DNA from 4 places in the Pantoea sp. Lu_F5_004 genome. Region 4 is predicted to be linked to each of the others. Evidence: predicted binding sites of a transcription regulator. Region 4 holds the regulator's gene; each other region holds the start of a gene.
What was found. The regulator PurR, encoded in region 4, represses purine synthesis genes. The targets are predictions, from matches to a motif close to CANGCAAACGTTTGCNTG.
Positions count from the first base shown of each region.

Region 1 (7,781 bases), 1.9 Mb from region 4:
GGGGATATTGATCTTCCAGCTTACGGCCGACCATCATTTCGATCAGGCTCTCTTCCGTCAGCTCGCTGACCGGGCGTTCAGCAATAAACTGACCGTCGCGGAACACCGTGACGTCATCGCAGATCTCAAAGATCTCTTTCATGCGATGCGAGATATAGACGATGCCGCAGCCCTGCGCTTTCAGTTCGTTGATCACCCGGAACAGCGACAGCGTTTCGGTATCAGTCAGCGCATCGGTCGGCTCATCCATGATGATCACCTGCGACTCAAAGCTCAGGACTTTGGCGATTTCGACCATCTGCTGATCGCCAATCGACAAATCCCCCACCAGCTTGTGGCTGTTGAAGCGCAGATTAAGCCGTTTAAGCAGCGCATCGGCTTCGGCATACATACGCGGCCACTGGATACGGCCAAAACGGCTGACATATTCGCGGCCGAGGAAAATATTCTCCGCCACGGTTAACTGAGGGATCAGGTTCAGTTCCTGATGAATGATGCCAATACCCGCTTCCTGAGACGCTTTCGGCCCACTGAAACGGGTCTCTTTGCCCAGCCAGCGCAGCGTACCGGTATCATATTGATAGATGCCGGTCAGCACTTTCATCATCGTGGACTTGCCTGCGCCGTTCTCGCCCACCAGCGCCATCACGCGTCCTGCCCGGACATTCAGCGACGCCCCCTTGAGGGCTTTCACACCCGGAAAGGATTTTTCAATGCCGTCGAGTTGCAGTAAAGGTTGCATAGCGGCCTCAGAAGGTCACACCGGCGCTGAGGATGACATTCGCAAACGGAGAGCACTCTCCGCTGCGAATGACCGCCTGACTACGCTGCGTTTGTTGTTTGAATTGTTCATGACTGGTGTAGCTGATGGTGATGATATTCCCCTGGTGCTGTTGCAAGGCTTCGAGCACGGCGACAAGCGCGCTATGAAGTTGCGGATTATGCTGCTTAATCTCTTCCGCGATCAGGGCGCTCTCTACCTGCATCTCCAGTACGACAGCATTAACCACCTGCATAAAATCAGGCGTACCCGGCGTGAGCGCTAAATCGATGCGCTGCGGTCCGGCCGGAATCGGCAAGCCTGCATCAGCAATCGTCAGCGTATCCGTGTGTCCCAGGCGGGCAATCACATGAGAGAGTTCAGCGTTTAACAAGCGACCTTTTTTCATCTTTTCACTCCACAGCGAAACGTTTCGCTGTCAGGAGTGTATGAAAAGCCGCCATCAACTCAACCGGCAAAGAAGAAATCTGTGATCGTTATCGAAACGTTTCGCTCACGCGGGGAGAAATTTGTATTAAGTCAGGGAACGGGCAGAAAAAAGGGCCGCGAATGCGGCCCCGGAGGAGAGGATTAAGGCAGTTTCTTAACCTGCTTAACGTCCATCTCAATGCTGTTGAAATCTTTATCCAGTTCACCCGTCAGCTCAACGTTGTCTTTAGGTGAGATAGTCTGGCCGTTCCAGTGCTTGTGGTCGATTTCGACTTTCATGGTGCCGGTCTGGTCGCGGAACAGATAATCTTCGTTGCCGATCTGTTTCTCCAGCTTACCGCGCACGGTGACCCAGCTGTCATCTTTCATCTCTTCAGCCTGCTTTACGGTCACCACACTGGTGTGATCGGCACTGAAACCGCCCTGACCGGCTGCTGCCTGCGTCTGTGCGGCTGGCGCACTGGGATCAACAAATCCACCCTGCTGTGCAGCGAAAACCGGGGCAGAAGCCAGCATTACGACGGCCAGAATTGCAGCGTGTTTTTTCATTTTGTCACCTCTTTTCCATGATGTGGTTCGTCTTGTTGAGCTTAGTTGACCATAAAGTTCTTAACAGCTTCTTAAGAGGCAAAAATAAGCTATTTTCGCCGAAATCAGCTGTACAAGCAGGAAGTTGCTTCGTATAAAGCGCTATCGGAACAGGGAGACGTGATGCGTATTTTACTGATTGAAGATGATCGTTTAATTGGCGACGGTATCAAGGCGGGGCTGAGTAAACTGGGCTTCAGCGTTGACTGGTTTACCTCTGGTGAGACGGGGTTTAACGCGCTGGAGGCCGCGCCCTGGGATGCGGTGATCCTGGACCTCTCACTGCCCGAGCGGGATGGGCTCGATATTCTGCGGCAGTGGCGACAGCAGGGGAAAGATGTACCGGTACTGATACTGACCGCCCGCGATGCGCTCGATCAGCGGGTCGAAGGCCTGCAACTGGGAGCCGACGACTATCTGTGTAAACCCTTTGCCTTAACTGAAGTGGCTGCTCGCTTACAGGCGCTGATCCGCCGCCGTCATGGCCAGCTGCAGCCCGAACTCCGGCACGGTAATGTGGTGCTGATCCCCGGCAGCCACAGTGTGATGCGCGAAGGTGAGGCGATTGCGCTGAAAAGCCGTGAACTGGCGCTGCTGGAACTGTTTATGCGAAACCCTGGCCGGGTGCTGACACGCAGCCAGCTGGAGGAGAAGCTCTACAACTGGGACGCCGATGTCTCCAGCAATGCGGTAGAAGTTCACATTCATCATCTGCGTAAAAAACTGGGCAGCCAGTTTATCCGCACGCTGCACGGCGTCGGTTATACCCTGGGAGCGGCTGAATGCGATCAATGAGCCTGTTTCTGCGGCTGGGTATCGGTTTTGTGCTGCTGCTCGGGATCTGCTGGGCCAGCGCCAGCCTGAGTGCCTGGCATCAGACACGTGAAACCCTTGATGAGCTCTTCGATACCCAGCAAATGCTGCTGGCCAAGCGTCTGCTGACGCTGGATTTCTCCTCACTGGACAACGCCACTCTACCCAGAACCAAAGAGATACTGCGCCACCATCGCGGCGATCAGGATGACGACGCCCTGGCCTTTGCCGTCTTCACGCGTGACGGCAGGCAGGTGATGAATGATGGTGACAATGGCCGCTACCTGCCGTTTGAGGCGGAGTATCAGGGATTTCATGAGGGCCAGCTTACCAATGATGACGATCGCTGGCGGTTTGTCTGGCTGACTACGCCCGACCAGCAGTTCCGGGTGGTAGTGGGTCAGGAGTCCGAATACCGTGACGACATGACGCGGGATCTGATGAAAGCCAGCATGCTGCCCTGGCTGATCGCGCTGCCCTTTATGTTGCTGCTACTGATCGGTCTGGTCTGGTCTGAACTGCGCCCACTGAAGACGCTGGCACAGCAGCTGGCGCAGCGCGCGCCCGATGATGATACGCCGCTGCAGGCAGACCGCGTGCCAAAAGAGGTGCAACCGCTGATGGTCGCGCTCAACGGTCTGTTCAGCCGCATCAGCGCAATGATGCAGCGTGAACGGCGCTTTACCTCTGATGCCGCACATGAGCTGCGCAGTCCGCTGGCCGCGCTGCAGGTGCAAAGCGAGGTGATCCAGCTGACTGCAGATGATGAAGTGATGCGAATCCATGCGCTGCAGCAACTGGATGCCGGCATTATCCGCGCAACCCGGCTGGTGGATCAGCTGCTGACACTCTCACGGGTTGAAGCAGATGATGCACGCAGCGCCTTCGAAACGGTGGCGCTGAAACGCACGGTCCAGGAGACGCTGGCTGCACAGCTGCCGCTGGCGGATAAAACGGGTGTCACGCTGCGGCTGCATGCTGACGCCGATCCGCAGATTCAGGGGCATCCGCTGTTACTGTCACTGCTGGTGCGTAATCTGCTGGATAATGCCATTCGCTATACGCCAGCGGGCAGCGAAGTTGATGTGCGGCTTCAGGCGAATAGCCTGTCGGTAGAGGATAACGGCGAAGGTCTGAGTGCAGCCGATCTGCAACGGCTTGGTGAACGTTTCTGGCGACCGCCAGGTCAGGAGAAGAGCGGAAGCGGGCTGGGATTATCGATAGTCCGCAATATCGCCCAGTTGCACGGGATGCAGGTCAGCTTCAGCCAGCGCTCAGGCGGCGGATTATGCGTTACGCTGCGCTGGTCAGCGCCCACCCCGTAAGGCGGGCGCTGCAGATCAAATTTCGACCTGGGTGCCCAGCTCAATCACCCGGTTTGGCGGGATCTCAAACTGGTCTGGCGCGCGGAGCGCATTGCGCTGCAGCGCCAGGAAGAGTTTGCCACGCAGGCGCAGATACCACGGCCGTTTGCCGATAATCAGCGACTCATGCGACATGAAGAAGGATGTCTCCATCATGCGGCAGTTGAGCCCTTCCAGCCCGCAACGGTGGAAAATCTCCTCAACGTTTGGCGTTTCGCGCCAGCCGTAGCTGGCCACCACCCGCCAGAAGGTGGGCGACAGCTGCTCAATCGTCACGCGACGCACGTTGTGCACGTAAGGCGCATCTTCCGTCCGCAACGTCAGCAGCACCACCCGCTCATGCAACACTTTGTTGTGCTTAAGGTTATGCAGCATGGCAAACGGAATCACATTCAGTGCACGCGACATATAGACCGCCGTGCCCGGCACGCGAACCGGCGGCGATTTCTCCAGTGACGCGATCATCGCCTCCAGGGAGTTGCCATGCTCGTGCATGCGGCGCAGCAGGCGGAAACGTTCGCTTTTCCACGTCGTCATAATGATAAACATCACCAGGCCTAGACAGAGCGGCAGCCAGCCACCAGAGAATATTTTCACCAGGTTGGCGGTAAACAGCGGCACGTCGATACAGAGCATCAGTACCAGGATGACGGCAACCGCCAGCTTATTCCAGTGCCAGTTTTTAACCGCCACGGTACAGGAGAGCATCGCGGTCAGCACCATGGTGCCGGTAACAGCTATGCCGTAGGCCGCAGCCAGATTACTTGAATGCTCAAAGCTGATAATCACAATCAGCACGGCGAAGTAGAGTACCCAGTTAATCACCGGAATATAGATCTGGCCCGATTCGCGCTCAGAGGTGTGGATGATACGCATCCCCGGCAGATAGCCCAGTCGCACCGCCTGACGCGTCAGCGAGAAGACGCCGGAGATCACCGCCTGTGAGGCAATCACCGTGGCCAGCGTCGCCAGAATCAGCATCGGGATCAGCGCCCAGTCCGGCGCCAGCAGGAAGAAGGGGTTTTTAATCGCTTTGGGATCGCTGAGTAACAGCGCGCCCTGACCAAAGTAGTTCAGGACCAGCGACGGCAGCACCACCGAGAACCAGGCCAGTCGGATCGGCACTTTACCGAAGTGACCCATATCGGCATACAGCGCTTCAACCCCGGTAATCGCCAGCACCACCGCGCCCAGCGCGAAGAATGAGACAGATTTATAGTGCAGGAAGAACTCGACCGCATAGGCGGGGTTCAGCGCATGCAGCACTTCCGGGTTTTTCATGATGCCACTGACCCCCAGGATCGCCAGCACCAGGAACCACACCAGCATCACCGGCGCGAAGAGTTTTCCCACCATGCCGGTGCCATGTTTCTGAATCGCAAACAGCAGCGTCAGCACCGCAATCGACATCGGCACAATAAAGGGATCCAGCGACGGCGCTGCAATCTCCAGGCCTTCAATGGCTGACATCACCGAAATGGCCGGCGTGATGACCACTTCCCCATAGAAGAAGCTGCCGCCAATCAGGCCCATGATCACCAGCACTGCCGTGGCGCGTGCACCCGTATGGCGGCCCGCCAGCGACATCAGTGTCAGAATACCGCCTTCACCGGCATTGTCGGCACGCATCACATAGCTGATGTACTTCAGTGATACCACCAGCACCAGCAGCCAGAAAATCAGCGACAAAAAGCCAAACACCGCTTCCCGCTCAACGCCGAAGCCAAACTGTCCGGAGAGACATTCACGTAAGGTATACAGCGGACTGGTGCCGATATCCCCGTAAACAACACCAATAGCGGCCAGCGTTAATCCGCGAAGTGACTGCTTATTATCCGAGCTCATAGAGTTATCTTTTGTTGGAGTCTAAGAGGCGCAAAAAACCCCTCGCTCAGGCCATCAAAAAGCGCACAGTATGCACGGTTTGCCGAAAATTCCTATACCCGCTTCGCCTGTCTGTCAGGGTAACAGGGTGGTTTCAGGCATTAAAGCGTCAATCAGCGCCGCTTTCAAAGCAGGCAAACCTTATGAAACAAAAAAGCTGACAGCTATCAACGCTTTCACGCATGATGATCTATAGAGTAAGGCGCTTGCTGAAGCGCGGCGGCCCGACGATCGTAAGGACATTGAAGTGATTATGGCTCAACCCCATCTTTTGGCAGAAAGAATTTCTCGCCTTAGCAATGCGTTAGAAAAAGGATTGTATGAGCGACATCATGCCATCCGCCTTTGCCTGCTGGCAGCGCTGAGCGGTGAAAGCGTATTCCTGCTGGGACCGCCCGGCATCGCCAAGAGCCTGATTGCCCGCCGCCTGAAATATGCCTTTCAGCACGCCCGCGCCTTTGAGTATCTGATGACCCGTTTCTCCACACCGGAAGAGGTGTTTGGCCCGCTATCCATTCAGGCACTGAAGGATGAAGGGCGCTATCAGCGCCTCACTAAAGGTTATCTGCCCGACGCGGAGATTGTTTTTCTGGATGAGATCTGGAAAGCCGGCCCGGCGATTCTGAATACCCTGCTGACCGCTATCAACGAACGCCGCTTCCGCAATGGCGACAGTGAAGAGGCCATTCCGATGCGTCTGCTGGTCACCGCCTCCAATGAAATGCCGGAAGCGGACAGCGGCCTTGAAGCGCTCTATGATCGGATGCTGATCCGCCTGTGGCTGGATAATGTGCATGAGAAGCAGAACTTTCGCAGCATGCTGACCCATCAGCAGGATGAGCACACCAATCCGGTCGCGGAATCCCTGCGCATCAGTGATGAGGAGTATGCGCAGTGGCAGCTCGGCATCAGTCAGGTCAGCCTTCCGGATGCGGTGTTCGAGCTGATTTATCAGCTGCGCCAGCAACTGGAAAGCCAGCCCGCCGCGCCCTATATTTCCGATCGTCGCTGGAAAAAAGCGATTCATCTGCTGCAGGCCAGCGCCTTTTACAGTGGCCGCAGCGCCATTGCGCCGATAGACCTGATCTTGCTGAAAGATTGCCTCTGGCACGACGTCGCGTCCATGCAACTGCTGGAGCGTGAAATCGATCAGCTGATGACGCAGCACGCCTGGCAGCAGCAGCCGATGCTGCTGAAACTGCATCAGATAAAAGCGCGTCGCATGGCTCTGCAGCAGCAACAGAGCATCGCACAGGCGATCACCCTGGAAAAACACAGTGGGATGTTCAGTCGCAAACCCCATTACGATCTGCCGGAAACCTTCACTGATGAGCAACTGACGCTGATGCTGCAAAAGCCGCTGATGCTGCATGACATGCAGGTGACACATCTGGTTATCGCGCGTGATGCACTGAATCAGTGGCTGCAGAAAGGGGGCGAGGTTCGCGGCAAGCTCAATGGGATTGGCTTTGCGCAGAGTCTGGATTTACAGGTGGATGCGCAGCACTGCCTGGCTATCCGTGATGTCAGCCTGCAATCGTCGCGTCTGACACTGCCTGGCGTCAGCAACAGCGAGCCACTGCCCGGTGAGATCACCGAAGCGCTGGATGCACTGGAGAGTGAACTGCGGTCGCAGCGTCATCTGTTCAGCCAGCACCAGCGCTGCCTGTTTATCAGTGATGACTGGCTGGCGCGGGTTGAAACCAGCCTGCAGGATGTGGCGGAACAGCTGAAACAGGCGCGTAAATGATCCCACTGGAGACGCTCAGCACACTGCTCTCCGTGGGTGAAACCGAACTGATTGAAGAGCTGATTATTGCCCTGCTGGCGTCTCCACAGCTGGCGCTGTTTTTTGAAAAGTTTCCCGGGCTGAAAAAAGCGCTGTTGCGCGATGTGCCACGCTGGCGAGCGGAGATCAACGC
Region 1 is NZ_CP194946.1:71,433-79,213, reverse strand. It holds gene rbsA (ribose ABC transporter ATP-binding protein RbsA) at 1-742, opposite strand, end outside; gene rbsD (D-ribose pyranase) at 750-1,169, opposite strand; gene ACR8BN_RS00355 (YgiW/YdeI family stress tolerance OB fold protein) at 1,352-1,759, opposite strand; gene qseB (quorum sensing response regulator transcription factor QseB) at 1,922-2,593, shown strand; gene qseC (quorum sensing histidine kinase QseC) at 2,581-3,936, shown strand; gene kup (low affinity potassium transporter Kup) at 3,952-5,820, opposite strand; gene ravA (ATPase RavA) at 6,113-7,609, shown strand; gene viaA (ATPase RavA stimulator ViaA) at 7,606-7,781, shown strand, end outside.
Region 1: the regulator PurR is predicted to act here: its motif matches at 1,182-1,199, upstream of rbsD (D-ribose pyranase).

Region 2 (7,781 bases), 1.6 Mb from region 4:
AGGTTCTGTTTCACTCCCCTCGCCGGGGTTCTTTTCGCCTTTCCCTCACGGTACTGGTTCACTATCGGTCAGTCAGGAGTATTTAGCCTTGGAGGATGGTCCCCCCATATTCAGACAGGATACCACGTGTCCCGCCTTACTCATCGAGCTCACAGCATGTGTGTTTTTGTGTACGGGAGTATCACCCTGTACCCTGCGACTTTCCAGACGCTTCCACTAACACACAAGCTGATTCAGGCTCTGGGCTGCTCCCCGTTCGCTCGCCGCTACTGGGGGAATCTCGGTTGATTTCTTTTCCTCGGGGTACTTAGATGTTTCAGTTCCCCCGGTTCGCCTTGCAGCACTATGTATTCATGCTGCAATGATGCACAGAGTGCACCGGGTTTCCCCATTCGGACATCGACGGCTGTAGCGGTTCATATCACCTTACCGTCGCTTTACGCAGATTAGCACGTCCTTCATCGCCTCTGACTGCCTGGGCATCCACCGTGTACGCTTAGTCGCTTAACCTCACAACCCACAGGCGTTTTACAACGCTGCGTGCTGCAAGCATTTGAGAGACTCGAACGCATCGCTTTGTCATTCCTTATTACGGAGGAATGACGCGCTGCGTCGTTTCAATTTTCAGCTTGTTCCGGATTGTTAAAGAGCAATATCTTAAACATGACTCGTAAGTCATCTTTAAGATATGTGGGTAACATCTTTCACCTGTCACCAAGCTTTGGCGTCCCCTAGGGGATTCGAACCCCTGTTACCGCCGTGAAAGGGCGGTGTCCTGGGCCTCTAGACGAAGGGGACAATTAAGTCTGTCTTCGAAAGACACTTTGCTCGTTATTTTCTATCAGACAATCTGTGTGGACACTGCGCGGGAAGGTATCTTCAGGTAAGGAGGTGATCCAACCGCAGGTTCCCCTACGGTTACCTTGTTACGACTTCACCCCAGTCATGAATCACAAAGTGGTAAGCGCCCTCCCGAAGGTTAAGCTACCTACTTCTTTTGCAACCCACTCCCATGGTGTGACGGGCGGTGTGTACAAGGCCCGGGAACGTATTCACCGTGGCATTCTGATCCACGATTACTAGCGATTCCGACTTCACGGAGTCGAGTTGCAGACTCCGATCCGGACTACGACGCACTTTGTGAGGTCCGCTTGCTCTCGCGAGGTCGCTTCTCTTTGTATGCGCCATTGTAGCACGTGTGTAGCCCTACTCGTAAGGGCCATGATGACTTGACGTCATCCCCACCTTCCTCCGGTTTATCACCGGCAGTCTCCTTTGAGTTCCCGACCGAATCGCTGGCAACAAAGGATAAGGGTTGCGCTCGTTGCGGGACTTAACCCAACATTTCACAACACGAGCTGACGACAGCCATGCAGCACCTGTCTCAGCGTTCCCGAAGGCACCAATCCATCTCTGGAAAGTTCGCTGGATGTCAAGAGTAGGTAAGGTTCTTCGCGTTGCATCGAATTAAACCACATGCTCCACCGCTTGTGCGGGCCCCCGTCAATTCATTTGAGTTTTAACCTTGCGGCCGTACTCCCCAGGCGGTCGACTTAACGCGTTAGCTCCGGAAGCCACTCCTCAAGGGAACAACCTCCAAGTCGACATCGTTTACGGCGTGGACTACCAGGGTATCTAATCCTGTTTGCTCCCCACGCTTTCGCACCTGAGCGTCAGTCTTTGTCCAGGGGGCCGCCTTCGCCACCGGTATTCCTCCAGATCTCTACGCATTTCACCGCTACACCTGGAATTCTACCCCCCTCTACAAGACTCAAGCCTGCCAGTTTCAAATGCAGTTCCCAGGTTAAGCCCGGGGATTTCACATCTGACTTAACAGACCGCCTGCGTGCGCTTTACGCCCAGTAATTCCGATTAACGCTTGCACCCTCCGTATTACCGCGGCTGCTGGCACGGAGTTAGCCGGTGCTTCTTCTGCGGGTAACGTCAATCGACAGGGTTATTAACCCCGTCGCCTTCCTCCCCGCTGAAAGTACTTTACAACCCGAAGGCCTTCTTCATACACGCGGCATGGCTGCATCAGGCTTGCGCCCATTGTGCAATATTCCCCACTGCTGCCTCCCGTAGGAGTCTGGACCGTGTCTCAGTTCCAGTGTGGCTGGTCATCCTCTCAGACCAGCTAGGGATCGTCGCCTAGGTGGGCCATTACCCCGCCTACTAGCTAATCCCATCTGGGTTCATCCGATAGTGAGAGGCCCGAAGGTCCCCCTCTTTGGTCTTGCGACGTTATGCGGTATTAGCCACCGTTTCCAGTGGTTATCCCCCTCTATCGGGCAGATCCCCAGACATTACTCACCCGTCCGCCACTCGTCACCCAAGAGCAAGCTCTCTGTGCTACCGTCCGACTTGCATGTGTTAGGCCTGCCGCCAGCGTTCAATCTGAGCCATGATCAAACTCTTCAATTTAAGTTTGATTTGCTTAAACAAGTTAAGCGGTGCTCATCTGTAAAACGTCATAATGAATTTCATTATGTGTTCACTCGTGAGGCTTGATATTTTTTTACGTCCGGAGACGCTGATATCAATCCTGCGAGTGCCCACACAGATTGTCTGATAAATTGTTAAAGAGCAGTGCGAACAGTGCGTTAGCGTCCTGTCGCGAGGTGGCGTATATTACGCTTTCCTCCTGCAGAGTCAACCTCTATTTCAGAAGTTTTTCTCCGGCGGCGCAGTCTCCTGTGCCTCTCAACCCGTTTTCCGTTGCCGGTGTTCCGTGTTGATGGATGCGCATTATAGGGAGTTGTCTGAGAGGCGCAACCCATAAATTGCATAAAAAAGAGCGTTCGCTGCATTCCACAGCAAAAGCGGCTGTTATACGCAGTTACACACAATGTTATCCACATTAGTCGGGCCAGATAAATTTAGGCGAGCATCACGCAAACGTTTTCGCTACAATGCCGGGCGAAGTTCCGGACACCCCTTTTCGGGGCGTTACCTGAGGTTTTTGATTTTTTCTTCCTATATAGAGAAGAGAAAACCGCTGTAAAGCCTGATGTAACGCTCTTATACACGCGAAACAAAGCCAAGGGATAAACCACCATGCAACAAACTCGTCCTGTACGCCGCGCATTGCTCAGTGTCTCTGACAAAGCCGGTATCCTCGAATTTGCTCAGGCGCTCTCAAGTCGCGGTGTCGAACTGCTCTCCACAGGCGGAACAGCTCGCCTGCTGGCGGATGCGGGTCTGGCTGTCACAGAAGTCTCTGACTACACCGGTTTCCCGGAAATGATGGATGGACGCGTCAAAACCCTGCATCCCAAAGTGCATGGCGGCATTTTAGGTCGTCGCGGCCAGGATGATGCCATTATGGCGCAGCACGACATCAGCCCAATCGACATGGTGGTCGTTAACCTCTATCCCTTTGCACAGACCGTCGCCCGTGAAGGATGTTCACTGGAAGATGCAGTGGAAAATATCGACATCGGTGGCCCGACCATGGTGCGCTCTGCTGCCAAGAACCATAAAGATGTGGCAATCGTGGTCAGCAGCGGCGACTACGATGCGATCATTGCCGAAATGGATGCCCATGAAAATGGTCTGAAGCTTGAGACCCGTTTCGATCTGGCGATCAAAGCGTTTGAACACACTGCCGCGTATGACAGCATGATCGCTAACTACTTTGGCAGCCTGGTGCCCGCCTATCACGGTGATCGTAATCAGCCCGCCGGCCGTTTCCCGCGTACTCTGAATCTGAACTTCATTAAGAAGCAGGATATGCGCTACGGTGAAAACAGCCATCAGGATGCTGCCTTCTATATAGAAGAGAATATCACTGAAGCTTCAGTGGCGACTGCCCGGCAGGTTCAGGGTAAAGCGCTCTCCTATAACAACATTGCTGACACGGATGCTGCACTGGAGTGCGTCAAAGAGTTCAGTGAACCCGCCTGCGTCATCGTCAAACATGCGAACCCTTGTGGCGTAGCGACCGGTGACTCGCTGCTGGCAGCCTATGATCGCGCTTACCAGACCGATCCGACCTCCGCATTTGGCGGCATCATCGCCTTTAACCGCGAGCTGGATGAAGCAACTGCGCAGGCCATTATCAGCCGCCAGTTTGTTGAGGTGATTATCGCGCCAGCGGTTTCCGAGGCTGCGCTGAAAATTACCACCGCGAAGCAGAATGTCCGTGTCCTGATCTGCGGCCAATGGCAAAACCGTACTGCCGCACTGGATTTCAAACGTGTCAACGGGGGTCTGCTGGTACAGGATCGCGATCTCGGCATGGTCGATGCCAGCCAGCTGCGCGTAGTCAGTAAACGTCAGCCAACCGAACAGGAACTGCGTGATGCGCTGTTCTGCTGGAAAGTGGCGAAGTTCGTTAAGTCTAACGCCATTGTTTATGCACGCGACAACATGACCATTGGTATCGGTGCCGGACAGATGAGCCGTGTCTATTCCGCTAAGATTGCCGGCATTAAAGCAGCCGATGAAGGGCTGGAAGTAAAAGGATCAGCCATGGCGTCGGATGCCTTCTTCCCGTTCCGTGATGGTATTGATGCGGCAGCCGCGTCAGGCGTGAGCTGCGTCATCCAGCCTGGCGGCTCTATCCGCGATGAAGAGGTGATTGCGGCGGCTGATGAGCACGGCATTGCCATGATCTTCACCGACATGCGTCACTTCCGCCATTAATCGTTCTGGAGAGAAACAGATGAAAATTTTAGTAATCGGCAATGGCGGACGTGAACATGCTCTGGCCTGGAAAGCAGTCCAGTCGCCGCTGGCGGAAACCGTGTTTGTGGCGCCGGGTAACGCGGGTACCGCATTAGAGCCTGCGCTGCAGAATGTCGCGATTAGTGCGACTGATGTTCCTGCCCTGCTTGAGTTTGCCCGGCGTGAAAAGATTGATCTGACGATTGTCGGCCCCGAAGCGCCGCTGGTAATTGGCATCGTGGATGCCTTCCGTGAGGCCGGGCTGGCTATCTTTGGTCCGACTCAGGCCGCTGCGCAGCTGGAAGGCTCTAAGGCTTTCACTAAAGATTTCCTGGCGCGTCATCAGATCCCGAGTGCGGAATACCAGAACTTCACCGAGGTTGAGCCCGCTCTCGCGTATCTGCGTGAGAAAGGCGCCCCTATCGTCATCAAAGCCGACGGCCTGGCCGCAGGTAAAGGCGTAATTGTGGCGATGACGCTGCAGGAAGCTGAGGATGCGGTTCAGGATATGCTGGCCGGTAACGCCTTTGGCGATGCCGGACACCGCATTGTGATTGAAGAGTTTCTGGATGGCGAAGAAGCCAGCTTCATCGTGATGGTGGACGGCGAGCATGTGCTGCCTATGGCCACCAGCCAGGATCACAAACGCGTGGGCGATGGCGATACCGGTCCGAACACCGGCGGAATGGGTGCCTACTCTCCGGCTCCGGTTGTCACCGATGAGATCCACCAGCGCGTTATGGATCAGGTTATCTGGCCGACCGTGCGCGGCATGGCGGCTGAAGGCAATGTCTATACCGGTTTTCTCTATGCCGGTCTGATGATCGATCACACCGGGCAGCCGAAAGTGATCGAATTCAACTGCCGCTTCGGCGATCCAGAGACTCAGCCGATCATGCTGCGTCTGCAGTCGGATCTGGTCGATCTTTGCCTGGCCGCCTGTGACGGTAAGCTGGATCAGAAAACGTCACAATGGGATCCCCGCCCTGCGCTGGGTGTGGTCCTGGCGGCGGGCGGTTATCCGGGTGACTACACTCAGGGCGATCAGATTCACGGTCTGCCACTGGAAGAAGTTGCTGACGGCAAGGTATTCCACGCCGGAACACGGCTGGAAGAGGATCGGGTGCTGACAAACGGTGGCCGCGTGTTGTGCGTAACCGCGCTGGGCGACGATGTGGCCGCGGCACAAAAGCGGGCTTATGAGCTGACACAGCCAATCTCATGGCAGGGCAGCTTCTGTCGCCGCGATATCGGCTACCGCGCCATTAATCGCAAATAAGTTCAGGGGGCACCAGGTGCCCCCTTTTCAATTCACATATCTTCTTCTGTCGGCTGCTGTGAGCAGTCATCCTGCTGACTGACCCGCAATAGCTGTATCCCTTCCGGCGCTTCAAGCCATGACACCATCAGCGGTGCCGATGCGCGGCGTTGCTGCTGTGTCAGCATCTGCAGAGCGTCGGCGTCAAAAGCCGGTCTGACCTGCTGGCCTTCGCAACTCTCCAGCACATTGTTTCCCAGCCAGTGTCCCTGTCTGAGGAACACCTGACCGCTTAATAGCGCATCGCTGAGGTTACGCATCCGCTCGGCATCAAACTTATAGAGCTCAACCGCATCCGGACTGACCGCTTCACGCCGGCCTGAAAGCTGGCGCTGCATAAAGTTAAGACCGCCAGCCTGGTCAAAGCGCAGGGTCACATCATCAGGCTGGTTGCCCTTCACCTGACGCTGGATGCTGATCAACGACTCTTCCAGCCAGACATAATCCGTCACTTCACCCTCACCGCCACTGAACGGCGTATAGAAGGTGCGGATATGGACCGACTGGTGGTCGCTGTTTTTACGCCAGATACGAACAACACCACGATCGGCAAGATAGCCACTGGCAGAAAAGGGGGGAATATCCGGAGTAGAGCTGCAACCGAAAAGAAACAGGGAGAGAAACAGAACAGATAAACGCTGAAACAGCGGGGTCATGATGGCTGGCCTCTTAAACAAAAGGGGCGAAACGCCCCCTGTTTTAAAGCTTAACCGCAGTGCGACGTCTTACTTAACGGCGTCTTTCAGCGCTTTACCAGACACGAATGCCGGTACATTTGCTGCAGCGATTTTGATCTCTTTGCCAGTCTGCGGGTTACGACCGGTACGCTCAGCGCGGTGGTTCACTTTAAAAGTACCAAAACCAACCAGTTGTACAGCATCACCATCTTTCAGAGACTCAGTGATCGCAGCCAGAGTAGATTCCAGCGCTGCCTTTGCCTGGGTTTTAGACAGGTCAGCTTTTTCTGCGATCACATCAATCAGTTGAGTCTTGTTCATAAGTTATCCTTAAAGTGTATTTATCGCTTGCTAAGCAACGAGTGCGAGGGAAAAGCCATATTCTGGCACTCTTCTGCCTGCACGCACCGATAGCCACAATTTTCAGCCCCCCAAATGTAGACCAGACAGGGGGCCAATGTGAAGCCTCCAGGCGCGCTAATTCGGGCCTGAAGTCACGTTTTATCGCCTTACTGCTGGAAATTTATACCGATGTTGCTAATTCCAGCTTCACGCAGGTCAGATCGCAGACCTTTAATCAATTCAAGGTCGCGCTCTTCACACTCCGCCAGCAGGCGGAAAATCTCCCACTGAAGGTCCCACTCATCGATGATAGCCGGGTTTTCACGCAGCTCTTCGTCGGTCATTTCGCGTCCAGCCTGGGTCATTTCCAGCATGGCGATAGTGGTAATTGAGGTCTCGCTGACTTCAATTGCATGCTCAAGAGTTTCACCGCTCAGCTGCGCATGTACGACTTCGCTTAATGCCACACAGGCATCGATAGCCGGATAAACGCCGTAAACCTCAAACGCATCACCATCCGGAATGGCGGCTTCGAGCTTTTCCAGCTGGCTGTCGAAGTTAATCTTCGCATCTTTGACCGTCAGGTTTTCCCAGATCAGATCAAGAATACGGCGATAGAGTGCCGGATCGGCAAATTCAGTCTGCTCGCAGAACGCACGATAGTTGGGATACATGCGCTCGCACAGGCAGGCCATAAAAGTAAGGTGCTGCCAGCTTTCCAGCTTCGCCAGACGCAGATGAACGGGATTTTGTAACATAAAGATGGCTCTTATTCG
Region 2 is NZ_CP194946.1:3,884,644-3,892,424, forward strand. It holds rRNA gene ACR8BN_RS18000 (23S ribosomal RNA) at 1-510, opposite strand, end outside; tRNA gene ACR8BN_RS18005 (tRNA-Glu) at 723-798, opposite strand; rRNA gene ACR8BN_RS18010 (16S ribosomal RNA) at 885-2,424, opposite strand; gene purH (bifunctional phosphoribosylaminoimidazolecarboxamide formyltransferase/IMP cyclohydrolase) at 3,058-4,647, shown strand; gene purD (phosphoribosylamine--glycine ligase) at 4,667-5,947, shown strand; gene ACR8BN_RS18025 (DUF1481 domain-containing protein) at 5,980-6,642, opposite strand; gene hupA (nucleoid-associated protein HU-alpha) at 6,712-6,984, opposite strand; gene ACR8BN_RS18035 (YjaG family protein) at 7,173-7,763, opposite strand.
Region 2: the regulator PurR is predicted to act here: its motif matches at 2,892-2,909, upstream of purH (bifunctional phosphoribosylaminoimidazolecarboxamide formyltransferase/IMP cyclohydrolase).

Region 3 (7,781 bases), 1.5 Mb from region 4:
CGGCGGCGCGTTCCTTGAGTTCGTGGAAGGCAAAAAACTGCCTGCAGTTGCCATGCTGGAAGAGCGTGCGAAGCAGTAATCCTTTGGGGGCGATGCCTGACGGCATCGCCTGAAGTCTTGCCCGTCTGGGCGTTTAAATCGACGTTCCTCAAGGGGAACAACGGTCACGAAACAGGACACAATCATGTCTAAAATTTTTGATTTCGTAAAACCCGGCGTTGTCACTGGTGATGACGTACAGAAGATCTTCAAAGTTGCGAAAGAGAACAAATTCGCACTGCCAGCCGTAAACTGCGTCGGCACTGACTCCATCAATGCGGCACTGGAAGCAGCGGCGAAAGTTAAAGCGCCAATCATCATCCAGTTCTCTAACGGCGGTGCTGCATTTATCGCGGGTAAAGGCTTCAAGACTGACAAACCACAGGGCGCGGCAATTTTCGGCGCTATCGCGGGTGCGCACCATGTCCACCTGATGGCTGAACAGTATGGCGTGCCGGTTATCCTGCACACTGACCACTGTGCCAAGAAACTGCTGCCATGGATCGACGGTTTGCTGGACGCAGGTGAAGAGTACTTCCAGAAAAACGGTAAGCCACTTTTCTCTTCTCACATGATCGATCTGTCAGAAGAGTCACTGGAAGAGAACATCGAGATCAGCAGCAAATATCTGGCGCGCATGGCGAAACTCGACATGACGCTGGAAATCGAACTGGGCTGCACCGGTGGTGAAGAAGATGGCGTTGATAACAGCCACATGGACGCATCTGCACTCTATACCCAGCCAGAAGATGTGAACTACGCGTACGAAAAACTGAATGCTATCAGCCCGCGCTTCACCATTGCGGCCTCATTCGGTAACGTTCACGGCGTTTACAAGCCAGGCAACGTGAAACTGACTCCGACCATTCTGCGCGATTCGCAGAAATATGTGTGTGAAAAACATGGCCTGCCGCACAACGCGCTGGACTTCGTTTTCCACGGCGGTTCAGGTTCTTCTGCTGCAGAAATCGAAGAGTCTATCAGCTACGGCGTGATCAAGATGAACATCGATACCGATACCCAATGGGCAACCTGGGACGGCATCCTGCAGTACTACAAAAAGAACGAAGGCTATCTGCAGTCGCAGCTGGGTAACCCGGAAGGCGCTGACAAGCCAAACAAAAAATACTACGACCCACGCGTCTGGCTGCGTTCAGCCCAGGCCTCTATGGTGGTGCGTCTGGAGCAGGCCTTCAAAGAGCTTAACGCTGTCGACGTGCTGTAACTGAAGAGTCGTTACCGTACAAAAAAGGCCCGGAAGGGCCTTTTTTTGACCTTTTTTCGCCAGAATGGCGTCAAAGGTCATGCAGGTTTGGCACGCCGCCATTTATTGTTTACCCTTTTGTCAGGGATTGTCAGAGCGGTTCTGACAATGTGGTGTCATTTCCCTTGGGAATTTAATTACAGGATGGTTACATGCAGGATACGGGTATGCTCGGTGAACTCAATAACGCGGGAAACTGGATAGTACGTAATCAGGAGCTTCTGATTAGCTATGCGGTAAACATTGTCGCAGCCATTGCGATTATCGTTGTGGGGATGATGATTGCACGCATCATCTCCAACACCGCTAATCGTCTGCTGCAGGCACGCCACATTGATACGACCGTTGCTGACTTTCTGTCGGCGCTGGTGCGCTACGGCATTATCGCATTCACACTGATCGCGGCACTTGGGCGCATCGGGGTACAGACAACCTCGGTCATCGCCATCCTCGGTGCGGCCGGTCTGGCTGTGGGTCTGGCCTTAAAAGATTCGCTGTCAAACCTTGCGGCGGGCGTGCTGCTGGTGATTTTCCGTCACTTCCGTGCCGGTGAGTTTGTTGATCTGGGCGGTATCATGGGTACGGTAATGAACGTACAGATCTTCTCTACCACGCTCAAGTCAGCCGACGGCAAGCGAGTGGTGGTGCCTAACGGTAAAATCATCGCCGGAAACATCATCAACTTCTCACGTGAGCCGGTACGCCGCAATGAATTTATCATTGGCGTCTCTTACGATGCGGATGTTGATCAGGTTCTGACGCTGCTGCGTGAAGTGGTCGACGCCGACAGTCGTGTGTTACAGGATAAAGGCGTGCAGGTCGGTCTGAATGAGCTGGCGGCTTCTTCAATGAACTTTGTGGTGCGTTGCTGGAGCAACAGCGGCGACCTGCAGGACGTTTACTGGGATCTGCTGAAGAACTTTAAGCGTGCGCTGGATGGAAAAGGGATTGGTATTCCTTATCCACAGATGGATGTGCATCTGCACCGTGTCAGACAGTCCGACGCAACTACGCCAGAGACTCAGCCACAGTAATCTTTCAGTGGGCGGCTTCCGTCGCCCATTCATTTTGCTAATCGCAGATTAATTCTTTCAATTTCCGCTAATCATCCTCTCTCTTTATACTTCTCCTCCTCTAACGATGTGAGGAACTAATCCTGTGTTATCTCTCTATTTTCAGGGACTTGCCCTAGGCGCCGCGCTGATTCTGCCGCTGGGGCCGCAGAACGCTTTTGTTATGAATCAGGGCGTGAAGCGTCAGTATCATCTGATGACGGCGGCCCTCTGCTCGCTGAGCGATATTCTGCTGATTTGCGGTGGGATCTTTGGCGGCAGCGCCTTGCTGAGCCAGTCTCCACTGCTGCTGATGGTGATCACCTGGGCGGGTGTAGCCTTTCTGTTGTGGTATGGCTGGGGCGCACTGCGTAGCGCTTTTCGCGGCGACGCCGATCTGGCGGATGGTGAGCCATTAAAGCAGAGCAGGGGACGCATTATCGCGACGCTGCTGGCAGTGACCTGGCTCAATCCACACGTCTATCTCGATACCTTTGTGGTGCTGGGCAGTCTTGGCGGGCAGTTGCCGACCACCACCGCGCGTCAGTGGTTTGCGCTAGGCACCATTAGTGCCTCTATCCTGTGGTTCTTTGGTCTGGCGCTGCTGGCCGCCTGGCTGTCACCACGCCTGCGCACCGCCAAAGCCCAGCGTATCATTAACCTGCTGGTGGGCGCGGTGATGTGGTTTATCGCCCTGCAGCTGGCGCGCCAGGGCATTGCCGGATTTTGATCCCAACGTCAATCCGATGCGGTTATTGCCGCGCGGAGGCCGAACTTTTGCCATAATGACCACTCAAAGCATGGCGCATACCGATGCGCTGTTGGGCTTCGCCGGTTGGAAGCCGTCATAGTACCTTTTCAAGGAGGACTTTCATGAAACTGAAAGCATTGGCTCTGGCCGCAATCATGAGCGCCGGGGCATTGCCTGGCGTACACGCTGATGAGTTACCGAACGGGCCACACGTGGTGACCTCAGGCAAGGCAACGGTCGATGCCCGTCCCGATATCGCCACGCTCTCTATCGTGGTGAACGTGTCGTCAAAAGATGCCGCAGATGCGAAAAAGCAGGCGGATAGCCGGGTTGCACAATATTTCGATTTTCTGCAGAAAAACGGCATTGAGAAGAAAGATATTGATGCGGCAAACCTGAGCACCCAGCCAGAGTACGATTACACCAAAGAGGGTAAATCCGTCCTGAAAGGCTACCGTGCGGTGCGTCAGGTGCAGGTAACCCTGCGTCAGCTGGACAAGCTGAATGATCTGCTGGACGGGGCGCTGAAGTCCGGTCTGAATGAGGTGCGTAGCGTCGAGTTAGGCGTGGCAAATCAGGAGAGCTACAAAGAGCAGGCGCGTAAAGCAGCGATTAAAAATGCGACTCAGCAGGCATCACAGCTGGCTGAAGGCTTTAACGCGAAGCTGGGATCGATCTACAGCATTCGTTATCAGGTCGCTAACTATCAGCCAATGCCGATGAACCGTATGTATAAAGCGGCTACAGCGGCAGATACCTCGGCGCAGGAGACCTACGATCAGCAGAGCATCAACTTTGACGATCAGGTTGATGTGGTGTTTGAGATCAAGCCCAACACGCCATAATGCAAAACGGGGCTGATGCCCTGTTAAGACTGCCGATGAATCTCAGGATCTGACCTTGTTCCCTGAGCCAATCCATCCTTACAGCCGTTCGGGGCATAATTTGTCAGCAGTAAAAACGGGGCTTTCGCCCCGTTTTTGTTTTCAGGCTGCGACGTCATCCTGACGCAGCACCCGATGTCCATGCGCAATGAGCGCATCGGTCACCCGACGCATTAACCGGCTTTCCGGTGCAAAACGATGCCAGTAGAGCATCCGGCGCTGACACAAGCCTGGCGTCAGATCAATTAACTCACCGCTCGCCAGCTCACGCTCAATCTGCAGATGCGGGATCATACAGCAGGTCGAACCCTGTCGCGCCATCTGCACAAAGGCTTCAGAGGAGTTCACGATGTGGCAGGGCACACTGCCCGGTGAGAGATCAAAGTTCTGTTGCAGGAAGGCCTGATGCATATCATCAAGATGGTCAAACGCCACCGCAGGCGCTTTCAGCAGGGCAGAGCGGGTGACGCCGTTGGGGAAGAAGCGATCGGCAAAGTCGCGCGACGCCACAAACAGGTAGTCGAGGGCGCCGAGCTGATCCACCAGGCAACTGGGCAGCGGCTGCGGCTGAATACTCACCGCACCCACCACTTCACCACGACGCAGACGCTCCTGGGTGCGGGTTTCATCTTCGACCTGCAGATTCAGGCGTACGGGTGAATCTGCCAGCACATCTTTCAGCGCAGGCAGCAGCCAGGTCGCCAGACTGTCGGCATTGACCGCCAGCGACAGCAGCAGCGGCGTGGTGCCACTGTTCTCATCGCCCAGCCACTCCTCTTCCAGCAGTTCCACCTGGTGCAGCAATGCCAGCAGTTTCTGACCCTGTTCGGTCGGACGTGGTGGCACGGTGCGCACCAGCAGCGGCTGGCCAAACAGATTCTCCAGCTGCTTGATACGCTGTGAAACCGCTGACTGAGTGATACATAATTTTTGAGCGGCACGCTCAAATCCGCGTTCGCGGATCACTGAATCCAGCGCCTGAAGCGTTCGATAATCCGGGCGTTTCATTATTCTTCTCTCTCCTTCAGGATGGATGTCACTATGCCACAAAAGTATCACCTGTGATGGCTCTCTTGTTTTTTGTGGGCTGGCTTCCAAAGCGATAAATCCACGTCGGTCAGCCGAGCATTTTCAGCAAGCCTTGTTTTATACTACGCGCACTTCGTTGTCGCACAGGTTTTAAACATACCATGACCCAGGATGAACTGAAAAAAGCCGTTGGCTGGGCTGCACTTGAGTACGTGCAGCCGGGCACCGTTGTTGGTGTGGGTACCGGATCCACCGCTGCCCACTTTATCGATGCGCTTGCCACGGTCAGGCATCAGATTGAAGGTGCCGTCTCCAGCTCGGATGCCTCAACCCAGAAGCTGAAGAGCCTGGGTATTCAGGTGTTCGACCTGAACGAGATTGACCTGCTGTCGGTGTACGTAGATGGCGCGGATGAGATCAACCCACAGATGCAGATGATCAAAGGCGGCGGCGCGGCGCTGACGCGCGAAAAGATCGTGGCCGCCGTGGCTGAAACCTTTATCTGTATCGCTGACGCTTCAAAAGAGGTCGATGTGCTGGGTCGTTTCCCGCTCCCGGTCGAGGTGATCCCAATGGCGCGCAGTTACGTGGCGCGTCAGCTGGTGAAAATGGGCGGCTTGCCTGAGTATCGTCAGAACGTGGTTACCGATAACGGCAACATTATTCTCGATGTGCATAATCTGCGCATTCTCGATCCCATTGAGCTGGAAAAAACCATCAACGCCTTGCCAGGTGTCGTTACCGTGGGCCTTTTTGCCGCGCGCGGTGCTGATATTGCGCTAATTGGCGGGCCTGATGGCGTGAAAACCATCAAAAAATGATCTGTCCGGCGTCGATGCGGCGTCGGTTATTTCTGCCCGCAAATCATCTTTTCTCGCTGTGGTGAAATTTGGTGACTTATGTCACATAACCGTCATCCGCAGCGGGTTCGTTCTCTCTTCCAGGCTGACCTCCTTATTTTGTCCGGCAATGTGCTGTCGTCAGCCGCTGCCGTGCTGGCGGCCGGGCAATCGTTTGTATTGCCCGACGCGATTTTTTTGATATTTTGACAGAAGGCTGGCTTATGGTAGTCCTCATTGAATGCTGAATAGGATCGGGAAATGGCAAAGGTATCACTGGAAAAAGATAAGATTAAGTTCCTGCTGGTGGAAGGTGTCCATCAGAGCGCGCTGGAGAACCTGCGGGCTGCAGGCTATACCAACATCGAATTCCATAAGGGCGCACTGGATTCCGACGCGTTAAAAGCATCGATCCGTGATGCACACTTTATTGGTATCCGTTCCCGCTCCCAGCTCACTGAAGAGATTTTTGCGGCGGCTGAAAAGCTGGTCGCCGTTGGCTGTTTCTGTATCGGTACCAACCAGGTTGATCTGCAGGCGGCTGCCAGCCGGGGTATTCCCGTGTTCAATGCGCCGTTCTCAAATACCCGCTCGGTTGCGGAGCTGGTGATTGGTGAGATGCTGTTGATGCTGCGTGGCATCCCGGAAGCGAATGCGAAAGCACACCGTGGCATCTGGAATAAGATTGCCAAAGGCTCATTTGAAGCGCGTGGCAAAAAACTGGGTATTATCGGTTACGGCCATATCGGAATGCAGCTGGGCGTGCTGGCAGAAAGCCTGGGTATGCATGTTTTCTTCTACGACATTGAAAACAAGCTGCCGCTGGGTAATGCCACGCAGGTACGCCATCTGGCCGATCTCCTCAACATGAGCGACGTTGTCAGCCTGCACGTGCCGGAAACCGTCTCTACACAGGATATGATTGGTGCAGAGCAGCTGGCGCAGATGAAGCCTGGCGCGCTGCTGATTAACGCCTCACGCGGTACCGTAGTAGATATTCCGGCACTGTGCGATGCGCTGGCCAGCAAACAGGTGGGTGGCGCAGCCATCGACGTCTTCCCGAGCGAGCCAGCAACCAACAGCGAGCCGTTTATCTCTCCACTGAGTGAGTTCGACAACGTGATCCTGACGCCGCACATTGGCGGATCGACGGAAGAAGCGCAGGAGAACATCGGCATTGAAGTGGCTGGCAAGCTGGCGAAATACTCCGATAACGGCTCGACTCTCTCGGCGGTTAACTTCCCCGAAGTGTCACTGCCGATTCACGGTATCAGCGCCAGTCGTCTGCTGCATATCCATGAGAACCGCCCTGGCGTGCTGACGGCCATCAACCAGATTTTTGCCGAGCAGGGCATCAACATCGCTGCCCAGTATCTGCAAACTTCGCCGTTTATGGGCTATGTGGTGATCGACATTGATGCAGAGCCGGAAGTGGCCGAGAACGCGCTGCAGCTGATGAAGGCGATTCCGGGTACCATCCGCGCTCGTCTGCTTTACTAAGCGCTACCAACCTGAACAGGCGCTTAGTCGCGTCTCTTCAGGTAGTTAATACAGGCTGTCCCGATTTGCTGTAAGACCGAGACTGCGAAGAGAACACGGTCAGATCGGAAAGACGCAAAAGCCGCCATCCATGGCATGCCCGGCCCGCGCGATTACGCACATCATCCCTGAGGTGCGCCCGTAACCGGGCCAACGCGTGGCGTTGTTCAAAAACGCTCCCGGCGTTTTTATCCGGGCGGCGGGACGCTTTCCTCTTATGACCATGTTCCCTGCGCGTTGAGCTATTTCATTGCAGCCAGATGCGCCCGGATGTGGGTTTTCACTTGTCTGCAAAAGCGACTCTTCTACTCCCACAGCCAGAGTTTTGACGGCGTCATTACCGCCGGCAAAGGCACATCCCATTCTGCCACCGGCAGGCTATCG
Region 3 is NZ_CP194946.1:814,714-822,494, forward strand. It holds gene pgk (phosphoglycerate kinase) at 1-79, shown strand, start outside; gene fbaA (class II fructose-bisphosphate aldolase) at 185-1,264, shown strand; gene mscS (small-conductance mechanosensitive channel MscS) at 1,456-2,337, shown strand; gene argO (arginine exporter ArgO) at 2,462-3,085, shown strand; gene ACR8BN_RS03910 (oxidative stress defense protein) at 3,229-3,951, shown strand; gene ACR8BN_RS03915 (LysR family transcriptional regulator ArgP) at 4,093-4,998, opposite strand; gene rpiA (ribose-5-phosphate isomerase RpiA) at 5,181-5,840, shown strand; gene serA (phosphoglycerate dehydrogenase) at 6,120-7,358, shown strand; gene ACR8BN_RS03930 (5-formyltetrahydrofolate cyclo-ligase) at 7,703-7,781, opposite strand, start outside.
Region 3: the regulator PurR is predicted to act here: its motif matches at 6,023-6,040, upstream of serA (phosphoglycerate dehydrogenase).

Region 4 (7,781 bases):
AACAACGCAAAGCGTTGGCCCGGCAACGGGCGCACCTCAGGGATGAGGTGCGTAATCGCGTGGGCCGGGCGTGTCAGGGATGACAGGTTTTGCGACTTTCCGATCTGACCCTGTTCCTTGCGCAACGCTTCCTTTTAAAGCAAAACAGGCCAGTCTTATAAAGTCTTTGGCCGGGGTAGCGCTTTCTTAATTGCCCGCTTTTTAACCCCTACCGCGCCACCCGTAATCCCCCCTCTACACCGCGACTGAACACGATCTGCCACAGCTGAATATCACGCGCCCGGAAGGCACCCGCACAGGCATTCAGATAATAGGAGAACATCCGCTTAAAGCGTTCGCCATATTTATCGGCCAGCTCTGGCCAGGCCTGCAAAAAGCGTTCATGCCAGGCCATCAGTGTTTTGTCGTAATCTGCGCCGAAATTGTGCCAGTCTTCCAGAATAAAATGGGGCTCGCTGGCATCGGCCACATGGCGCACCGAAGGCAGGCAGCCGTTGGGGAAGATATATTTATCGATCCAGGGATCGACACTCATATCGGTTTTAATCGCGCCGATGGTGTGAAGCAGGAAAATACCGTCAGGCTTTAAATTACGATCGACCACGTCAAAATAGGTCGCGTAATTTTTCGGCCCGACATGTTCAAACATACCCACCGACACAATACGATCAAACTGCTCATTCAGATCGCGATAATCCTGCAACAGAATCGTGACGTCTAATCCGCTACAGCGCTGCTGCGCCAGTTTCTGTTGTTCGGCGGAAATCGTCACGCCATGCACTTTAACGCCATAATGACGTGCGGCAAATTCCGCGAGTCCGCCCCAGCCACAGCCGATATCCAGCAGTGACATTCCGGGTTCCAGCGCTAATTTACGGCAGATCATATCCAGCTTGGCTTCCTGCGCCGTCGCCAGTGTCGTCGCCTCTTTCCAGTAGCCACAGGAGTATTGCATGTACGGATCGAGCATCAGTGAAAAGAGGTCGTTGCCCAGGTCGTAATGCTCTTTACCGACAATCCACGCCCGCTTTTTTGACTGCAGATTGGTTAAGCGTGCGGCGGCAATGCGCAGCGTATCTTTAAAGTGATGAGGCAGCTGCTGATCGAGTTTATGCTTAAGTACCTGATGGAAGAAAATATCCAGCCGGTCACACTCCCACCATCCATCCATATAGCTCTCACCGAGCCCAAGAGAGCCCTCCTGCAGAACACGTTTAAAAAAACCAGGATGATTAATATGAATATCCCAGGGACGTGAACCATTAATTTCGATATCCGCTTTTTCCAGCAGTTCATGAACGATGCGATACCAATGGTTTTCTTCGAGGCTCACTTCTTCTGCATAAGATGAACTCATAGATTTTCCACCACCTGTCCAATCTGAACCTGAACAAAGAGTAGCCAATTTATTCAGGCATTGAGAAACGATGCGGATGGCTCCGCAACCGGTTATTTGTGTGATACAGAGGACTGGAACAGCCTGCAGCAGGTCGGGTAAGGTGAGAATAACGCGCGCGAATACCGTCCCGGCAGCAGGGTGCCAATCAGATTATTACGTTATTATATTGTTGATTTATTACAGATTTGTTGACCCGGATGAGTATATGCTCACGCGGGTCAATATTCAATAACTTATTGTTAGGGCGCTAACTAAAAAGTCAGTGTGTCACTGATTATCCTGGCAGGCAGGTTGCGCAGAGGCAACAACAGTTTGTGCGCTTGCGGCACGCTGCATGGCGTAACCCATCAGCGCCAGCACAATTGTCACCGTCATCATCAGTGTAGTGGTAAATAGCGGCTGCGTTAAACCGGCCGATACCGCCAGGCTGGCAGCGAAACAGAGTCCTAACTGCAGTGTATTCTGCAACGCGGCGGCTTTACCGGTAGCTGTCGGGAAGGGCATCAGCGCACTGGACACCACAATCGGATAGATCGCGCCGTTAGCCAGCGCCATACCGCAGAACGGAACCATCAGACTCACCAGCGTGCTGCTGCCAGCAAGCGCAACAGCAAACAGCGCCAGGATGCTCAGGCTGTAGACGCCCAGCAGCCAGGGCAGCAACTGTGCGCCGTTAAAGCGGTTGAGCAGGGTGCGACAGCCGAAACCGCCAATTAAAAAGGCGAGCGTCTGGGGCACATAACTCAGACCGATATCGGCGGGCGACAGACCCAGATCCGCCAGAATAAAGGGCGATCCGGTCAGCCAGGCAAAGAAGCTGGCGGAGCAGGCGGAATAGATCAGCACGTTGCCGCTGTAGACCCGGGATTTAAGCAGCGTGAAAAAGCCCGGCTGCGCACCTTTTTCTCCCGCTGCCTTGCGCACGGTGGGCAGACGCAGCGTGGTCAGAATCAACGCCACCGCAATCAGGGTCAGCACCAGGAAAATCGAACGCCAGTGGAAGTGGCCGATCAGCCAGGCACCCAGCAGCGGAGCCAGCGCCGGAGAGAGCGCAACCAGCGGCATAATGGTGGCAAAGACTTTGTTAGCGCGTGCTGCAGGATAGCGATCCACCACCAGCGCCTGCCAGCTTACGGCAGCGGCACAGACACCAATCGCCTGGACAAAACGCAGCGCCAGCATCAGATAGATATCATTCACCCACAGCATGCCTGCGCAGCCAGCGCCAAACATGGCCAGTCCGGCCAGCAGCACCGGTTTACGGCCGATGCGATCGGAAAGCGGTCCCCAGAAGAGCTGACCCACGGCGAAGCCGCCCAGGAAGAGACTCATACTGGCGCTGATCAGACCGGGTGAAGTGTTAAAGGTTTGCTGCATCGCACCAAAGGCGGGCAGGTACATATCAGTGGCTAAAAAGCCCAGCATGCTCAGCAGGGCAAGGTAGGGCATAAACCCTTTATTCGACAGCATCTGATTCTCATTTTTGCAGGATAAACGCGGCAGAGTGTAAAAGGTGCGTTTGCTGCTGTGAAACGGTAATATTTGCCGATTGCTGTTAAAATTTTTGAAGGAAAATTATGTGGTCAGAATATGCATTAGAGGTGGTTGACGCTGTCGCCCGTGGAGGGAGCTTCAGCGCCGCCGCGCAGGAGTTACATCGTGTGCCCTCTGCCATCAGCTATACGGTGCGTCAGCTGGAAAACTGGCTGGCGGTACCGCTGTTTGAACGGCAGCATCGCGAAGTGGTTCTGACCCCGGCGGGTGAGCATTTTGTCCGGGAAGGACGCAGCGTCATCAAAAAAATGCTTGCCACCCGGCGACAGTGTCAGCAGCTGGCTAACGGCTGGCGCGGCCAGCTAAGCATAGCCGTTGACCGTATCGCTAAACCTCAGCGCACCCGACAACTGGTCAAAGATTTCTATCGCCACTTTCCCGATATGGAGCTGATCATCAGCTATGAAGTCTTTAACGGCGTCTGGGATGCGCTGGCCGATGGCCGGGTGGAAGTGGCGATTGGTGCCACGCAGGCAATACCGGTGGGCGGACGCTTTGCTTTCCGGGATATGGGCACGCTTAACTGGCGCTGCGTGGTTGCGCCCGACCATCCTCTGACACAGGCGAGCCAGATAGATGATGACACGCTGCGTAGCTGGCCGTCCCTGGTGCTGGAAGATACTTCACGCGCACTGCCGCGTCGTATGACATGGACGCTGGATAACCAGCGCAGGCTGGTGGTGCCGGAGTGGCAAACCGGGCTGGAGTGCGTGCAGGCGGGATTGTGTGTGGCGATGGTGCCGGGCCATCTGGCCAGGCCACTGCTCGACAGTGGCGAGCTGGTTGAACTGACGCTGCCGGTGGCGTTTCCGGACAGCCCATGCTGCGTCAGCTGGGCAGAGGATCGCGCATCACCGGCGACAGGCTGGTTGCTCAGCTATCTGGGTGATGCGCAAACGCTTAATCAGGAGTGGTTAAGCGAGCATTAACGGCGATAGTCGCGGAATGGGCCATCGGCCACGGAACGGCGCTCAATCAGCGTCGGATGGACCTCAATCGTTTGTGACACTTCGCGCTTACTGGTAATGCGGTCCAGCAGCATTTCCAGCGCTTTCTCACCCAGCTGGGCTTTAGGCTGATGCACCGTGGTCAGGGCCGGTGCAAAATAACGGGCGTTGCGCACATTGTCATAGCCGATCACCGAAATATCCTGGGGGACGCGCAAACCCATCTCGTCGGCGGCGCAAATCGCGCCCATCGCCATGATGTCACCGCCACAGAAAACCGCCGTCGGACGCTGCTTCTGCGACAGGATCTGCTGCATCGCCTGATAGCCTGACTCCGGCTCAAAGTCACCCTGCACAATCCACTCGGCGCGTGGCTGAATACCCGCTTCTTCCATCGCCTTCAGGAAACCAGCATGACGTCCGCCACCGGTGTTACGCTCCATCTGACCGGGGATAGCACCAATATCCCGGTGTCCGCGTTCAATCAGATAGCGTCCCGCCAGATAGCCGCCCTGGAAAGCATTATCCAGTACCGTGTCGGTGAAGTCGGCGCGCGACTCGCCCCAGTCCATTACCACCATCGGGATATTGCGATTCTCTTCCAGCATCTGCAGCAGATCGTCCGGATATTCAGAGCACATCACCAGCAGCCCATCGACGCGTTTCTGCGCCATCATGCTGAGATAGGCGCGCTGTTTTTGCAGATCGTTATGCGCATTACCCAGAATCAGCGTATAGCCTTTGTCAAAACAGTGATTTTCAACCGCTTCGATAATTTCAGCGAAATAGGGCGCTTCGCTGGAGGTGGCAAGCAGGCCCAGTGTCTTGGTGTGGTTCACTTTCAGGCTGCGCGCCACGGCGCTCGGCGAGTAGTGCAGTTCTTTAATCGCCTGCCAGACCGCGTTGCGCGTCTCTTCAGCCACAAAGCGGGTTTTATTGATGACGTGCGAAACGGTGGTCGTTGAGACGCCAGCGCGTTTCGCCACATCTTTAATTGTTGCCATGAAAATCGGACTCCAGTGCTTATCTAACTCTATGATAAGCGTAGTGTTAAACGTTTGCGTCTGCTCAGGGTTTTTTCCGCAAAAATGCAGCTTTCCTGGCCAGTAAACAGGCCGCTGGCGTAATAAAAACGCCTGAAAACGTGCGCAAACGGAATCAGGGTTGCGCGCGTTGCGCAACAAAGGCGGGATTCTAACAAGGCTGAACGGATAAAACGAGATTTTTACCGGGCCCTGTGGGAAAATGCGATACCCCTGCTAATTGTGTGACTAAGGAGGAAGCAATGAGTACCGATCTTAAACTGGCTTTAATGACCACCGCGGGCTGTCTGCTGATGATTGTGGCCTTTAGTTTTACCGCTATTCTGCACTAATAAAAAAAGCCGGGATTATCCCGGCTCTCTTCTGGTTGTTCCGCTGCTCAGCGTATGGTTTTCGGCGTCATCACCCGACGGGCACCAATATAGTGGCGCTGCCAGTAATCTTCTCCTAACGCGCTGATCTGAATATCTTTGCCGGTGCGTGGCGACTGGATAAACTTGCCATCACCCAGGTAAACGCCGACATGGTCCGCAGTACCGCGTCCATTGATACGGAAGAAGACCAGATCGCCTTTCTCCAGCGACTCACGCTTGATCGGCGCGGCGTCACGCAGGTGGTACATCTCGTTAGCGGTACGTGGGATTTTAAACTTCACCAGATCTTTATAGGCGTACCAGACCAGGCCGCTGCAATCGAAACCGGTATGGGGAGAGGTACCGCCCCACTGATAGGGTTTACCCAACTGACCCATCAGCTTGGTCATCGCGGTTTCGCGGGCCTTCTGATAGCGCTGACGGTGAGATTTGCTCATCTTAATCGTGCCGGTCTCGCTGGTGGTGACCTCAGCGGTTTTCAGCAGGCGCTGATGACCATAACGTTTTTTCTCTTTGTTCTTACTGAGACGGGCGGTTTTTAGCGAGGTCTTCTTAGCAGGCGTCTGTTTCGCGGTGAGTTCGACTTTTTTCAGTTTTTTTGTTTTTAATTTTTGAACCGGGCTGAGGCGAGTCTTTTTCGTCACCGTTTTCACCGGGCGACGCTTGCGACGCTCATCTTCGCGTGCACTCTTTTTCTCTGCTTTATGCGTACTGACGTTCACCGGCGCGTGAGGCGACGCAGCGGCGATGTTGAAAAACAGTTGCGCAAAGGCCAGCATGAAAAACGTAATGATTAAACGCATAGTCCGTTGATTAGTTAAGTTGTCAGGGCCACTACGCACCGCGACAAAGTTGAGATTAATCTGATCCAGGATCAGCGCCCAGGCCATTCTAGTCCAGTTCTTTTAAAAACTGTAATGCCTTTTAATATTAATCTTTGCAACTCACATAATCGTGCTGAAAATGAACATTTTCAGCGTCTTATATCAACGAAATTATTACGAATTATTAATCTGTTACCTGCTGTTAATAATCAGGTATTCAGGTGTTCCGGAGCATGACTTAACAATGATGGCGATTTAATCGGGCAGCGATCAAAATCTCGTTTTCAGTCACGCTGCGAAGTCGCTACAATAAACAAACACGATGTGACGAATTAAGGAAGGCAATTATGAGTACTGTAGAAAAAATTCAGCGCCAGATCGCAGAAAACCCGATCCTGCTGTACATGAAAGGTTCCCCGAAACTGCCAAGCTGCGGTTTCTCTGCACAGGCGGTGCAGGCGCTGTCAGCCTGCGGTGAGCGTTTTGCTTACGTGGATATTCTGCAGAACCCGGACATTCGTGCCGAGATGCCGAAATTCGCTAACTGGCCAACTTTCCCGCAGCTCTGGGTCGATGGCGAGCTGGTCGGTGGATGCGACATCATCGTTGAGATGTTACAACGTGGTGAGCTGCAGACGCTGATCAAAGAGACCGCAGAAAAATTTAAAGAAGCAGAATAAAAAAAGGCCGACATCATGTCGGCCTTTTTCATTGCGGCATCCCTTATGCGGATGTCGTGGCTTCTGCATCGCCTTCCGCGAAGGGCAGTGGCCAGCCGCCTAACCGTTTCCAGCGGTTCACCAGCTCGCAGAACAGCGTTGCCGTCTGCTGAGTGTCATAGAGCGCAGAATGCGCCTGCGTGCTGTCAAACTCCATTCCCGCCGCAATACAGGCCTTCGCCAGCACCGTCTGACCCAAAACCAGCCCGCTCAGGGCCGCGGTGTCAAAGGTGGCAAACGGGTGAAACGGATTGCGCTTCAGGCTGGCTCGTTCCGCCGCCGCTGACATAAAGTTCAGGTCGAAAGTGGCATTGTGCGCCACCATAATGGCGCGATTGCAGCCGCTGTCTTTAATGCCCTTACGCACCATTTTGAAAATAGCGTGCAGCGCCTCATATTCACTGACCGCGCCGCGCAACGGATTGCTGGGATCGATGCCGGTAAAGGCCAGAGCTTCGGGATGCAGCAGCGATCCGACAAAAGGTTCGACGTTGAAATGCAGCGTCTGGTCAATCTGAATCCATCCCTCTTCATCCATCTTCAGCGTGATAGCGGCAATCTCCAGTAACGCATCGGTTTGCGCATTGAAACCCGCGGTTTCAACGTCGATCACCACCGGATAGAAGCCACGGAAACGTTGATTGAGTGCATTAGGGGAATTCGATTCAGACATCAGGATCTCGTTGCAGAAAAAGGGCAGCGCGTATTATGGCAAAAAACGGGGCCGGGTGCAGCAGATGAAGCGCAGAGAAGGGGATTCAGCCCACCCGATCGGGCAGGCTGACAGGCAGGTTTAGTTGCCGAGGCCGTTACCGGCATCTTTGTTTTCGATCAGCTCGATTTTGTAACCATCGGGATCTTCAACAAAGGCAATAATGGTGGAGCCGCCTTTAACCGGGCCAGCTTCACGCGTCACGTTGC
Region 4 is NZ_CP194946.1:2,288,918-2,296,698, reverse strand. It holds gene cfa (cyclopropane fatty acyl phospholipid synthase) at 209-1,357, opposite strand; gene punC (purine nucleoside transporter PunC) at 1,667-2,869, opposite strand; gene punR (DNA-binding transcriptional activator PunR) at 2,977-3,882, shown strand; gene purR (HTH-type transcriptional repressor PurR) at 3,879-4,904, opposite strand; gene ACR8BN_RS10620 (YnhF family membrane protein) at 5,186-5,275, shown strand; gene ACR8BN_RS10615 (C40 family peptidase) at 5,323-6,120, opposite strand; gene ACR8BN_RS10610 (Grx4 family monothiol glutaredoxin) at 6,486-6,821, shown strand; gene rnt (ribonuclease T) at 6,865-7,533, opposite strand; gene gloA (lactoylglutathione lyase) at 7,654-7,781, opposite strand, start outside.